DNA from 2 places in the Paenibacillus sp. LBL genome. Region 1 is predicted to be linked to the other one. Evidence: riboswitches for the same ligand, from Rfam matches in the RefSeq annotation. Region 1 holds a riboswitch; the other holds the start of a gene.

Region 1 (7,470 bases):
ACCGAAAGGAGAAACATGATGACTCCATTGAAGTTGCTGAAGCTGTATATGACTCACCGAATCAACTTAATAACTATTAATTACGATTATTGATGGCTTCTCGTTGTAGAAAGGAAGTTAACTCATGGGCCCAGAGAACTTGACTCTATGGATAGCATTTGCAGCAGGATTTTTGTCTTTTATATCTCCTTGCTGTCTTCCGCTCTATCCATCCTATATATCTTACATTACCGGAATTTCTGTTAAGGAGTTAAAGGATGGTAAGGGGATCATGCAAAAGAAGGCTTTTGCTCATACCATATGCTTTATGCTAGGATTCTCTGTCATTTTTTTCGCATTAGGGTTATCAGCCAGTTTAGTAGGAGATTTGTTCTCGAATAATCGCGAATTGATTCAAAAATTAGGTGGATTATTAGTGATTGTAATGGGATTAATCATGCTAGGAGTTATTCAGTTACAGATTTTAATGAAAGATAGGAAGTTTCAATTTAAGCATAAACCGTCAGGATATCTTGGATCGATATTAGTTGGATTATCATTCTCTGCAGGATGGACACCGTGTATCGGACCCATTCTTTCAGCCGTTTTAGCTATGGGAGTAACAAACCCTGAGAAGGCAGTGGGTTACATAAGTGCATATACATTAGGGTTTGGGATTCCGTTTCTCATTATGGCCTTTTTTATTGGCAGATTAAAATGGATCTCAAAATATTCTTCACTAATGATGAAAATTGGCGGGGCGATGATGGTTCTTACCGGAATATTGCTTTACACAGATCAAATGACCAAAATCACCATATGGTTAATCGGGCTATACGGCGGGTTTACAGGTTTTTGATGTAGTTCGAGATCTGGAATTAAGGCGGTGATAAACATATAAAACGGCAAGTAAGCAAACATCTAAAAAAAAAGCAACTAAACGAATAAATAGCTGAGGTGAAACATGAATAATAAGAAGAAATCATCAAAAAATCTAGTTATTTTCACCATCATTTTTGTGGGCCTGGTGGTAGCTTTGGTATTGTTAAACCAGAACAGCCAACCATCAAATCGTTCGGAAGGGGTATTTGACAACCCACCGGCCACGGAAAACCAGCCTACTCTAGGTGACAAAAACGCAAAGGTATCTATCGTGGAGTTTGGAGATTATAAATGTCCCTCCTGCAAAGCCTGGGGAGAGAATATAATGCCACAACTCTCGAAGGACTTTATCGAAACAGGAAAAGCATCATTCTCCTATATTAATGTTCTTTTTCATGGTGATGAGTCAAAAACAGGCGCACTTGCTGCAGAAGCAATACTACTGCAGGATCCTGACGCATATTGGACATTTCATCATGAAGTATTTAATGCACAACCTGAAACAGAGCAGCATGATAACGCATGGCTAACCCCAGAAAAGGCGCTGGAGCTTGCTAAAGAATATACACCTAATATCGATCTAGCGAAGCTTAAAGAAGATATGGGAAGTAAGCAGATCGAAGACCAAGTTGCTTTAGATGAGGAATTAGTCCGTGAATATAATGTACAACAAACACCCACGATTATGATCAATAATGTTATGGTAACGAACCCGTTTGATTATGAGGAGATATCATCCTTAATCAATGCGCAACTGAAGGAGTAGATGGGAGGGGATCGAGTAGTGGTACGTGACAAAACAATATATTTAGCTTGGGTTGTAGCACTTACAGCAACGCTTGGAAGCCTCTATTTTAGCGAGATAAGGGGGTTTATTCCTTGCGAATTGTGCTGGTATCAGAGAATACTAATGTATCCACTCAGTATCATTCTTGGAATTGCGGCCTTTTACAGTGAGACAAGCATAAAAAAATATGTGCTTCCATTTTCGATTTTTGGAGCATGCGTTTCATTATTTCATTATTTGGAGCAGAAGGTCCCTGGATTTGCAGCAATCAAGCCATGCACGAACGGGGTGCCGTGTAATGTACAATACATTAATTGGTTTGGTTTTATAACGATTCCTTTTCTCGCATTAGTAGCATTTATTTTAATTACAATCTTAATGGTACTCACAAGATCTGAGGCTGGCGTGAGCCCAAGACCAGGCAACTAATTGCTAAAAAACACCAAAACGACTACTAGAATCAGTACTAGTGAAATAATCGTTGTCAGCGTTGCACCAAGTAACCAGGACACCTTGTTCTTCACAAAAAGGGATAACAGTAAGTGAATGATAAACGGACTGATATAATGTGCTATTAAATGAACGGTACTGTTGAAATCAATAAAATAGATATCCGTCAGGAAAACGATACTAATCATAGTAAACAGTAACAGTGAGCTTAAAATCATAATCCTAGGCTTGAGAATTGAAAGAAAAGTATCATTGTTCAACATGTATCGCCTTCCTTATTTAAATATAGGATGTTTAATCGAAATTTCATCATTAATTATGAATCAATATTATCGGTTACTAACGATATGGGATTGAGGTGAAAGGGTTTGTTCGATGCGATTAGTCCAATTGCATTTCGATTAGGGCCAATCCAATTATACTGGTACGGAATTATCTTAAGCGTAGCAGCTCTCATTGGTCTAATCGTTGTTATTCAAGAAGGCAAGCGGTATCAGATCCATCCAGGGTTCTTTTTGGACATGGTGCTAGTTGGCGTGCCGTCGGCTATCGTCGGGGCTAGAGCTTACTATGTCATATTCAAGTGGGAAGATTACCGCGATAACTTTTGGGACGTTTTCAAAATATGGAACGGTGGAATCGCCATTTACGGAGCTTTAATCGGAGCGATCGTTGCTATGATTTTTTTCTTTCATATACGTGGCTATAATTTTTGGCGTATTGCAGATCTATGTGCTCCGGGTTTGATTATAGGACAATTGATCGGGCGTTGGGGAAATTATATAAATCAAGAAGCTCATGGAGGGCCAGTATCTGAGGATTTTCTCAGGACAACACTACACTTGCCTAACTTTATTGTCGATCAAATGAATATCGAGGGTGTCTATTATCATCCGACCTTTCTGTATGAGTCCATTTGGAATTTGGTTGGTTTGTTGTTGCTCTTATGGTTGAGACGCCAGCCTTTTCTACGTTCAGGAGAATTATTTTTGACTTATTTCACTTGGTATTCCATCGGACGGTTTTTTATCGAAGGACTGCGTACCGACAGTTTAGCCTGGTTTGCCTCTAACTGGCTTGCAAATTTGATGAAATTACTTTGGTCACCGATGGGGCTTATGTTCCAGGAAGGCGAAATGAGTTATGGTACAGTTCGTGTCTCGCAGTTATTGAGTGTCTTTATTATCCTAATTGCCATTTGCCTCATTGCATACCGAAGGTTTAGAAACCATCATGAGCGATATGAAGACCCAATCGCCAGTAATAGATCTTAATTAATTTAATATAAGAGGCAGTCGAACTTGGTTCGACTGCTATTTATTTCGAACCTCAGCAAAAGTATTACAATATTGTTTTATTTGTTTCTGCGTTCAATACGAATTCTTTTCGATTAATGTTCTGATATAAGTCCAATAGGTACGGGGATTTAAACAAATATTAACATTAATTTAAGGAGGAAAAGAATTCTAAAGATAAGATTGACAATCGCGAAAAAATAGACTACATTATGTAGGGTTACAAAAATTTCATAAATTATGCCGAATTTCGTTTTTGAAAACGGGGGAACCATTTTTGGGTGAATTATTCTTGTAGTAATGGGAGTATAGGGATCCTTCTACCGAACCCTCAGCTAACTCCGTAGGCATCGAAGGGAGAAAAAATCTTGAAGAAAATGTTACTGTCGTTGTTAGGGTCTGCCATTATATTATCTTCGGGAACAGCCAGTGCGTTTGCAGATAATCAACCTAAGTTGACTACTGAAGTAAGTAAAGTCGTTGGAACACCCTATAAATGGGGAGGTACAACTTCAAGTGGTTTCGATTGTTCCGGCTTTATTCTGTACATTTTTGATAAATTCAACTTAGATTTGCCACGTACATCGAGTGCTCAGGCCAAAGTGGGGACTCCAGTCTCAAAAGATAATCTGAGACCGGGTGACTTAGTTTTTTTTAATACGAGTGGCAGGGGAATTTCTCATGCTGGAATCTATATTGGCAATGGTCAATTTGCACATTCGTCCAGTAGTAAGGGTGTAAGGATAAGTAAACTGTCAGAATCCTATTATAAACAACGATATGTAACTGCAAGAAGAACCATTAGTCAAAAAAGTTACACGATGATGGTCGGAAGTTACAATTGAAATCATAAAACAAGCCCTTCAATTTATGAAGGGCTTGTTTTATGATTTCAATTCAATGTTACCCTTATGGGGCTTGCAATCGTGTTTCCTTCTTAGACATACGTTGGTGCTTATTACTTCAATGTACAAAACACCAATGACTTGATGCCTATTTAGAAGATGTGCATTTCTGCCGATACTCAATGTTGGGATATTCATTATTGATGAATAAATGCTCATATGATACTTTAAATAAAAATATTAAAAGGAGGGATGATATTTATATGTTAGATGTTATAGTCATCGGTGGAGGTCAGGCCGGGCTTGCGGCTGCTTACTATCTCAAACAAAAATCTGTGGATTTTCTCATCCTTGATGGTCACAAGGAGGTTGGTGACTCTTGGAGAGATCGCTATGATTCTCTTCATCTGTTTACGCCAAGAATGTATAATAGTCTACCAGGTGTTCCCTTTCAAGGTGATCCTCAGGGTTTACCACATAAAAATGAGGTTGCAGATTATTTGAAAGATTATGCGAATCGTTTAGAGCTTCCTATTCAAAGTAATACACAAGTTACATCATTAACCATGAACAATGGAATCTTTGAAGTCTCCACATCGGAGGGTACATTTAGATCAAAAAAAGTTATAGTAGCCACCGGTCCTTTTCAGAAGCCACTAGTACCTTCTTTTCATGACAAGCTTGGTGATGCAGTTATACAATTACATTCTTCTGAATATCGAAATAAGAACCAACTTAAAGAAGGGGTTGTTTGTGTTGTAGGTGCAGGAAACTCCGGGGCCCAAATTTCCAGTGAATTGGCAGATGATTTTGAAGTGCATTTGTCCGCAAGCAGTGAGATCCAATATAAACCGTTACATATTTTCGGCAAGAGTATTTTTTGGTATTTTGACAAGGTGGGCTTTCTAACAGCAAACCGCAAAAGTATGTTAGGTAAATGGTTACACGCAATGCCAGAACAGATCTATGGAAAGGAGTTGAAGCTGCTCATTCAACAAGGAAGGATAAAACTCCATGCAAGGACGGAAAAGATAGTGGATCAAAAGTTATATTTTCAGAACGAAGGAACTCCTATACATATCGACAACATTATCTGGGCTACAGGTTTTAAACGTGATGATCACTGGATAGACATAAAAGCGGCATTTAAAGATGGGCATATCGATCATATGGAAGGTGTATCCGTTGTAAAAGGACTCTACTTTGTTGGATTACCGTGGCAAACATCAAGAGGGTCAGCACTGCTTGGATGGGTGAAATATGATGCTAAGCGTATTGTTGATCATCTGCTGAGAGAATAAAAATAGGGTAGGAGTAGTAGTTCGGGACACTTTTCTTCTGACAAAATTCGGTTTGTTAATCGTAATCCTTTCGTTTTTTGTGCCTTTGCTATAAAATAAGTGGTAATGGTAAATAGGATGGTGATTACGAAAATGGAGCAGAAGGATCCCTTGATTGAAGATTGTGACACATCATGCTTTGGGTCTGAGGCTGATTTAAAACAAGTTAGGGCCGGAATGATTGATGAGCATGCAGCTGTTCAAGTGGCAGACTGGTTTAAAGCCTTCAGTGATCCTACTCGGGTTAAATTGATCAATGCTTTATTGCAGAAAGAATTATGTGTCCATGATCTTTCTGTATTACTCGAGATGGGACAGTCAGCGATCTCGCATCAACTGCGATACCTTCGTAATATGAGGATCGTAAAACGTCGTAAAGTGGGCAAGACGGTGTTTTATTCATTGGATGATACACACATCGAGCAAATTTTTACACAAACCCTACAACATACAATGCATGGAGAATAACATAAAAGCACCCGCAGTCAGCTGCTGGTGCTGTTTTTGTTGTGTTTAGAAGTCTTCACCTAATGTAGCGGAGAATGTACGAAATAATTGACAACTAACTTTTCATTTGAATATAATGAGTTTAAATAACATATGAATAATTGTTCATGTGTGTACGGCAAGGTTGGTGGAAAGGAGAACATACGATGGAAGCACAACAACAAAGGGTTAAAAAAGAGTTGATATTAGAAGGACTGGATTGTGCTAACTGTGCAATGAAAATCGAAAATGGTGTTAAGAAAATTGAAGGTGTAAGTTCCTGTTCCGTTAATTTTGTAACGAAGACACTAACGATGGAAACTGCAAACGGACAGGTTGAAAACATTGTATCGAAAGCCAAGGAGAAAGTGAAAACACTAGAGCCTCATATCCGAGTGATTGAAAAGAACAAATCTGCAGCAGGGGCATTACATTCAGAGGACAGTCACGGTCATGGAGATGATCACGGACATTCTCATGAACATGGAAATGAAAATACGAAACGGATGTTAATTCGTTTATTGTTTGGTACCGCTATTGCAGCGGTTGGCTTATTTTCTTCTTTTTCCGGTTATTTAGAATTTGCACTGTTTGCAGTAGCTTACATTGTTATAGGTGGAGATATTGTCTTTCGGGCAGCTAGAAATATTGTTCGCGGCCAGGTTTTTGATGAAAACTTCCTTATGACGATAGCAACACTTGGTGCTTTCGCCATTCAGGAATACCCTGAAGGTGTCGCCGTGATGTTGTTCTATCAGGTTGGGGAGATGTTCCAAGGGATCGCTGTAAATCGTTCTAGAAAGTCCATCAGTGCTCTTTTAGATATTCGCCCTGACTATGCAAACCTTAAAATGGGTAACGATACAAAACGTGTATCTCCGGAAGAAGTTAAGATCGGTGACTTTATTGTCGTAAAGCCAGGCGAAAGGGTACCTTTGGATGGTAAGGTCATTGAAGGGAATTCAGCAGTAGATACCTCTGCATTAACTGGGGAATCTATTCCAAGAGAAGTGGAACCAGGTCAAGATGTCCTAAGTGGATTTATTAATAAGAATGGCGTATTAACGGTAGAGGTAGCCAAGGAATTTGGTGAATCTACAGTTTCAAAAATTCTGGATCTAGTGCAAAATGCCAGCAGTAAAAAAGCACCAACAGAAAATTTCATAACAAAGTTTGCCCGCTATTATACGCCAGTGGTGGTCATTATTGCGGTATTGCTCGCTGTGTTACCTCCCCTTATTATAAGTGGAGCCACATTCTCTGATTGGATTTATCGTGCCTTAGTATTCTTAGTTATTTCATGTCCATGCGCTTTAGTTGTTTCGATTCCGCTCGGATTTTTTGGTGGTATTGGAGCTGCTTCAAAAAATGGGGTATTGATTAAAGGAAGTAATTATCTTGAAGCG
Region 2 (7,470 bases), on a different contig from region 1:
GAGCTGGAGGAGAATGAGGATAAGCTGCATTCGATCTCCATTCGGTTCGAAGAAGATGGCGCTGTAATGGAGCTTGCGGGGGAAGACGGCACGAATTCGATTGCCTTTGGCCGCAATGAGTGGAAGTCAGGAACCACGAAGTTGATTATGCTCGAGGATAACGACTATGCCGCCTCCATGACCTGGAACGACCAGACGCTGAGACTGACGATCCGGTTGACGGAGACGCCGTTCTATTTAACCACGGATTGTACCTTCAATGAGGAGGGGATTCATCTCGCTTACTGGATGAACCAATCGTTTCAGGGCAAAGTGGTCCGGGAGATTAACGGCAAGGCCAAGGCGTAGAACATGTGATTTTTGCTTTTCTCCAAACGGATATGATGTGGTCGTCATCAGACCAATGGGCTAAAGTTTAATCAACCTGGCCTTTTACAGACTGAAATTATGTAAAAAGCTGAACTAGATGATGCTAGTTCAGCTTTTTCAGTATATTCTTATACCTTCTTGGTTCGAGTCGGCTGGGTTTAGAGTATCGTTAACTACAATTAATCAGCTTCTGTATCCATTTGATCGTTATTTCATCTTTGACCTCTAGGCTCCAATCAGTCGGAAAGCACAAATATTGTTCTTCTTCGGGCATTTTAGGCAACTGAGAATGTACAATAATATCAGCGTTACCGTCATGATTGTAGTATTGAGGAAAGCGGTATTCCTGGCCTTCAAGTGACCGATACACATAAAAACTGAACTCAATATCACCCACTACACAGAACGCATGACCTTGAATCCTAGGATCGCACCAGACATGGGTGCCTTTCAGCTTGCTTAATGAAAGCAGGAAGCCGTTCTTTTGAGCTTCCGTCAAATGAAAGTCGTCCAAATAATACCTGGACGATATTCGATCAAAATTCGTATCGATAATCTGGTAGTTTAGAATAACTTCGGCGCCCTTTTTAAGAACGGTATTAAAATAATCTTTCTGGATTCCGCCCTTATACCTGGATAATCGGCTTTTTACCAAGTAGTCGATATTACTATGGTCTAAATTTCGACCAAACGTTAATAGAAATCGTCTCTTATGCAACTTTACTCTGAACCCCACTTTGGAAGTGAATTATGGTATAAATCAATATTTCCTTTATGATCAGGCCAATCATCTTTTGTATGATAGTGCCACCGAGTATGATTTCTTGATTGGGAAGTAAAGACATCTAGTCTCAAATATTCTGTACCATCTTGACCAAATAAAGAAATAATTTGCTCGCCCTGATTAATCCCGTTCGGTGCGGAAGGTAACTCAGGTCCTTTGTTTCTAGTATAACCATATCTTTCATATTGCGCTTTAATTCCTGGCTCTATTTGAGGCCAAACTTCTCTATCGAAACGATCACCGAGTTGCTGCTGGATTTTCTTTCCCATCTTCTTTTTTACAGCTGCTTTTATTATAGCAGCAACAACCGCCCAAACAATAGGCCAAATCGCCGGTGAAATTTCACTCTGAATACTGGGATCTGACAAGTGACTAATCGTTGAGGTCTGACTATTTGCTATATCTGCAAAAGCAAGTATCAAGGCAAATTCTTTGCTGTACTCGTCGTATTCCTCCATTTTTAATTTTAAATTGTTGTCTGTTTGGATTGCTTCCTCTATGCTTGTAGAATGTTCTTGAATAAATAATAGAAGTTCTTGAATCTCGCTTTCTGATAGTTTTAATTCCTCTTGAGTCTTTTGCAGTTCGCTATGTGCAGGAAGCGCGGATACAGTAATTGCTGCAAATACCGTATTTAATAACATTACCAAAGCCAAAAAAGCGGCTACTTTTTTAATTACTCCCCAAAAACTCAAAAAATCAACCCCTTACTGTTATTTTTTGTAATTAACATGAATAATATATATTAAAATCCTAAAATTTAACAAATGAAAAAAGTTGTGTTTTCTCTAAAAAAATAGTGTGATTATGAATTTATAATAGTAAAAATGGTATATTATAATATTTACAGTTATCTCTTTTACATATGGCGAACTTTTCTACTTCAATTGTCTGCAAATCGAAAAATCAATCGGAACTATAATGATTTTAAAATGCTCAATAAAAGAATCTTCGGCATTGCAAAGAAACCTCTCCACTATCGTAATGGAGAGGTTTCTTTGCAATGCCGGAAAGCCAGAATCGCTCCGACACGGCCATTGCCTGCGTGATATGTATGTCTTCCTGCATGCCGTCATGATTTTTGCATATGAGTTAAGGTAGAGGGTGCATTTGGTTTACCTTACAAAGGGGGCGCATGCATGGACGGAACCGAGTTTTACCGTAAAGTGATCCTGACGGTGTCCGGCAATAAACTCGTGAAGTGGCTGTCGATCAAATACGGAAGGAAATTGGCAGGCCGATTCATTGCCGGCAATACGCTGGATGAGGCCTTGGATGAAATCGAGAGGCTCAATGCGAAGGGCATTCTCGTCACGCTGGATCATCTGGGGGAGGGCATTACGACGCTGGACGAAGCGGCCGAATACCGCGAGGAATATTTGAAGCTTGTGGAGGGAATCGCACAGCGGGGAGTGCAGTCAAATGTGTCATTGAAACCGACGCAGATGGGCATGGCACTGGACCTTGAGAAGGCTTACGAGAATATCAGGTCGGTGGTGAAAAAGGCGAAAGAGTTTCGCAATTTCGTGCGTCTGGATATGGAGGATTCGCCATATACCCAGGCGACAATCGATATGACGCTGCGGCTCCATAAGGAGGGGCTGCCCAATGTGGGCACCGTGATGCAGGCCTACTTGTTCCGCACGGAGGAAGACGTGCGAAGCCTGATGGAGGCGGGGGTCAATCTGCGCCTGGTAAAGGGGGCATATAAAGAGCCCGGAACCATCGCCTTTCAGCAGAAACGCGAAGTGATCGATAACTATAAAAAATTGATCAAAATGCATTTCGATCAGGGAGCGTACACTGCGATTGCCACGCACGATGACAATATCATCGACTGGGTCAAGGTGTTTGCCGAGCAGAGCCGCATAGAGAAAGAGGATTTCGAATTTCAGATGCTGTACGGGCTGCGAATGAACGATCAGGCTGCGCTTGCAGAGGATGGCTATCGCATCCGTTGTTATATGCCCTACGGGACGATGTGGTACCCGTACTTCACCCGGCGGCTGGCGGAGAAGCCGGCTAACCTCATGATGGTGCTGAAAAATATGTTCAAGTGAGGGGTGTGAACACCGCCCTTACCTTAAAAGAAATAATAAGCTTGCGAGCAATCCATCAGGAAGGACCGCTCCAGCGGGAGGCTGCCTAGGCGTTCGCGAGTTACATGCTGGTGCAGGTTCTTCTCCAGATCGGCTAACGCCGATACGGCGAGCAGCATCCGAGTGGATCCCCATTGCTGCTGCTGCTGAGCATAGCGTATGGCCTCAGTCACGGGCATGCCCCGCAGCCTTGCAAATACAGATGCCCAGCGGACCAGATCTGCGAATTCTCTCGTGCTCGGCAGGGCATATTCCGCATAACCGGCTGCTTCTCCGCAGCTGATTTTGAACAAGCCGCAGTTCCAGCTTCGATCACTCCAGGGGATAAAGCGTTCAGCCGAGCCCCAGTCGAAACGGAACATCTCCATATAGCGGATGGGCTCTTCACATATTGTTGGCGCTGTTTGGATGGCTGTTGCCTGTGCTTCGAATTCGATGAGTTTCGTCATGATCTACGCTCCCTTATAAGATGTTATATGCAAGACAAAAAGGCCTGGTGAGCAGAGAAACCCCGCTCTCCAGGCCTTTTTCCGGTTAGCAGCCGATGAAGCGGCCGCTTTAGCTTGGCTGGATCGTGTTCTCTCTCAATACGCCTACGAGGTTAGCTGTCGGATTCGGGCTTGAGAGCGCCCTACCACAATGCCTGGTCAGGCATCGCGGATTCACCCCATTCACCAACAGAAGTCCTATCGGTGATATTGGTTCCCCCGTCTCCCGATCTGTCGGGAGCTCAGCGTATAACGTGTGTTTCGAATAGATGGATGAATCATACGCCGGAGGCAGCCAAAAGTAAATGACCGTATTTGACGCATACATTCCGAAAATCGATGAAATCCGTAAAAGAAAACGTGTACATTTGGTATTGTCATCTATTATCATGGCAAAATCTCAGTATCTCGATGGATTGCGATAAATTCGAGAAAACAAGAGAAATACATAGTATAAAGCAGTATTCGAGAGATAATGAAGACATACTGGTTAGATCTTGTTCCACATTCAGCCACACGTGTTTCTGAGCTCATTTACATCCCGCACGGCCGGACGTATGATACGAACTATGAATTGACGGATGATTCCAAGAGCAGGGCACAGCGGCAGCCGGTCGATAAGATTCATAAGGATACAAGGCAGTGTGAGAGCTGCGGTGCTCCTTTATGAATGAGAACCTCGGCGAAGGCACCATGGGTCTTCCAGAGGCTCAGGGTCAAGCGACTCTCACGGCTTGACTCTGACGGCTGTACAGTTCTGCCAGGCTTGGAATATAAGTCAATAGCTAATTGAATAACATGCTACTCGTTTTCAATTTTCGCTGAGTCCTTGAATGGAAAAGGAACGGGGGAACCAGTCGGGAGATGAACTTGATCTCTCAGGGGTGAATCCCATAGACAAGATAACGGTCTATGGGTAGGGCGACTCTCACGCCCGAATCCGTCAGCTAACCTCGTAAGCGTATCGAGAGAGGCAACGATTGTCGTGGACTTTAGCCACGGTGTATTTCACCGTGGATGAATAAGAAGCCTGCGGGAAGAGTTCTTCTCCTCCCGCAGGCTTCTTTTTGTTGCCTTCTCTTTCTGAAACTTAGGAGGAGAAACACATGGAGAAACCGCAGGATTTCATCTTGGTATCCGCCCCGAATAAGGCCGGGGAGGAATTTATCCGCCAGCTGATGTACAAACATATTTCGTTTGCAGCTATAGCCAACAATCGGGCCGAGCAGGAGAGGATGATGGAACTGGGCTGCAAAGACATTATTCTGATTGATACCAGAGACGAGTCAACCTGGATCATTCCCGAGTTTCCCGTCAGCAAGGTGTTTCTGTTCGAAAGCAGCTTGAATCTGTGCTGCCGCTATTTGCGGATTTGCCGGACATGGACAACAAAGTCGATTTACGTCATTACCCACTCCAACAATCCGCGGTTGATATATAAGGGACTGGGCGCCGATGTGGTGCTTCATACGAACCATCATCAGGTATCTTTCCTGATTTCGTCCATTGTCAGCTAGTTGCAGATTTAATGCCAAATACGGTTCGTGGAGGATTGGATTATGCAGGATTTTTATATGGTGCTCATATTAGGAGGGACCTACGGACTGTTCATGCTGTTTATGTCCTGGTGTGGACGCGTGGTTTCAGAACCGGAGGCTGATCAGCCGTGATCATATTATTGGTATGTACGCTCTTTATTTTTCTGTATTTGATTTATGCGCTGGTTCACCCTGAAAAATTCTAGGGGAACCGCTGAAGGAGGAAGGCACTCGTCATGGGCATTATACAAATTGCCATCGTTATTCTGGTTCTGGTGCTGCTGGTTAAGCCGCTCGGAACCTATCTATATCAGGTATTTCGCAATGAAGATAACCGAACCGATAAATGGTTCTCCTGGGCAGAGAAGCCGATATTTGCACTGATTGGCTTGAAAGACCGCAAGGGGATGACCTGGAAAGGGTATGCTCTCAGCTTTGTCATTACGAATATCATACTGGTAGCTTCAGGCTACCTGATTCTGCGGCTGCAAAAGGTACTGCCGTTCAACCCGAACGGAATCGATAATATGGAATCAACCTTGTCATTCAATACGATCATCAGCTTTATGACCAATACGAATCTGCAGCATTACAGCGGAGAGTCGGGGCTATCCTATTTTGCGCAGATGGCTGTCATTACGATGATGATGTTTACATCGGCGGCGACCGGGCTGTGCGTGGCCATCGCTTTTATCCGGGCAGTGACCAGTAAGGGGACAACCGTCGGCAACTTCTTCGAGGACTTTGTGAAGGCTCATATCCGGGTATTCATTCCGGCGGCCTTCATCATTGCAATGGTGCTGGTCGCCCTGCAGGTGCCTCAGACCCTGAAGCCTGCGCTCAGCGTGACCACGATGGAAGGAAGCGAGCAGCAAATTGCGGTAGGTCCGGTGGCTGCTCTTGAATCGATCAAGCATCTGGGCACCAACGGCGGCGGATATATGGGGGTCAATTCGTCCCATCCGTTTGAGAATCCGTCCCCTCTGACCAATGTGATTGAGATCCTGTGCATGTGGAGCCTCGGTGCTGCGCTTCCGTATACATTTGGTTTGTTTGCCAAGAGCCGCAAGCAGGGCTGGATTATATTCTCTGTGATGATGACCTTGTTCATCGGCTTCTTGTCTCTGAACTATGCCGCTGAATCAAACGGCAATCCGGCACTGAACCGACTGGGGATTGATGCATCTCAAGGCAGCATGGAAGGTAAGGAAGTCCGGTTCGGGATCGCCCAGTCCTCGCTGTTTACTACAGTGACGACGGCGGCTACGACCGGTTCAGTTAACAACATGCATGATACACTCACGCCGCTTGGCGGAATTACGCCGCTGTCCCTGATGATGCTGAACTCTGTTTTTGGCGGAAAAGGCGTCGGACTGATGAATATGCTCATGTATGCGATACTGGCTGTGTTCCTGGCCGGGCTTATGGTTGGGCGAACGCCTGAATTTCTGGGCAGAAAAATAGAAGCGCGGGAAATGAAGCTGATCGCCATCGTCATTCTGGTGCACCCATTTATCATTTTGGCTCCGACGGCGCTTGCCCTGATGACGGATGCCGGGCAGGCGGGCATTACCAATGCCGGCTTCCATGGCATCTCACAGGTGTTGTACGAATACACGTCATCCGCAGCCAATAACGGTTCCGGGTTTGAAGGACTTGCAGATAACACGCCGTTCTGGAACATCACAACCGGGCTCGTCATGCTGTTCGGCCGTTATATCTCGATGATCGCTCTGCTGGCGGTCGGCGGTTCACTGATGCGGAAGCAATGGGTACCGGAGACACTCGGGACGTTCCGAACAGACAATAAGCTGTTTGCCGGCATTCTCCTCGCGGTGGTTCTGATCATCGGCGCATTGACTTTCCTGCCTGTGCTGGTGCTCGGCCCGATTGCTGAGCATCTGACGATCCGTTAATTAGAAAAGGTGGCCTATTACCATGAATAATACGAGAACCAAAGTGATGTCCAAAGAAATGGTCAATCAAGCGCTGAAGGACAGCTTCATCAAGCTGAATCCAGCTTTCATGATGAGAAATCCCGTGATGTTTGTTGTGGAGGCCGGAACCTTGGTGGTTCTGCTCATGACACTGTTTCCATCCTATTTCGGTACAGAAGGCAGTACCGGATTCAATCTGACGGTGTTTGTGATTCTGCTGTTTACGCTGCTGTTCGCGAACTTTGCCGAGGCCCT

Evidence for each region. A riboswitch is a leader RNA that binds a small molecule or an ion and turns the genes downstream of it on or off. The one in region 1 is predicted to bind cyclic di-AMP.
Region 2: another riboswitch for cyclic di-AMP. It lies ahead of M2277_RS09930 (hypothetical protein); the one in region 1 lies ahead of M2277_RS27720 (C40 family peptidase).

What each region holds. Positions count from the first base shown of each region.
Region 1 is NZ_JARXYU010000021.1:15,011-22,480, reverse strand. Features, by position in the region: gene M2277_RS27745 (cytochrome c oxidase assembly protein) at 1-80, shown strand, start outside; gene M2277_RS27740 (cytochrome c biogenesis CcdA family protein) at 125-838, shown strand; gene M2277_RS27735 (DsbA family protein) at 944-1,627, shown strand; gene M2277_RS27730 (disulfide oxidoreductase) at 1,646-2,077, shown strand; gene lgt (prolipoprotein diacylglyceryl transferase) at 2,467-3,372, shown strand; cyclic di-AMP (ydaO/yuaA leader) riboswitch at 3,625-3,758, shown strand; gene M2277_RS27720 (C40 family peptidase) at 3,762-4,238, shown strand; gene M2277_RS27715 (flavin-containing monooxygenase) at 4,502-5,539, shown strand; gene M2277_RS27710 (ArsR/SmtB family transcription factor) at 5,672-6,046, shown strand; gene M2277_RS27705 (heavy metal translocating P-type ATPase) at 6,193-7,470, shown strand, end outside.
Region 2 is NZ_JARXYU010000003.1:342,057-349,526, forward strand. Features, by position in the region: gene M2277_RS09905 (serine hydrolase domain-containing protein) at 1-348, shown strand, start outside; gene M2277_RS09910 (hypothetical protein) at 539-868, opposite strand; gene M2277_RS09915 (YpjP family protein) at 1,090-1,848, opposite strand; gene M2277_RS09920 (proline dehydrogenase family protein) at 2,293-3,213, shown strand; gene M2277_RS09925 (hypothetical protein) at 3,237-3,701, opposite strand; cyclic di-AMP (ydaO/yuaA leader) riboswitch at 3,827-3,998, opposite strand; cyclic di-AMP (ydaO/yuaA leader) riboswitch at 4,550-4,718, shown strand; gene M2277_RS09930 (hypothetical protein) at 4,847-5,257, shown strand; gene M2277_RS31730 (potassium-transporting ATPase subunit F) at 5,407-5,484, shown strand; gene kdpA (potassium-transporting ATPase subunit KdpA) at 5,515-7,194, shown strand; gene kdpB (potassium-transporting ATPase subunit KdpB) at 7,217-7,470, shown strand, end outside.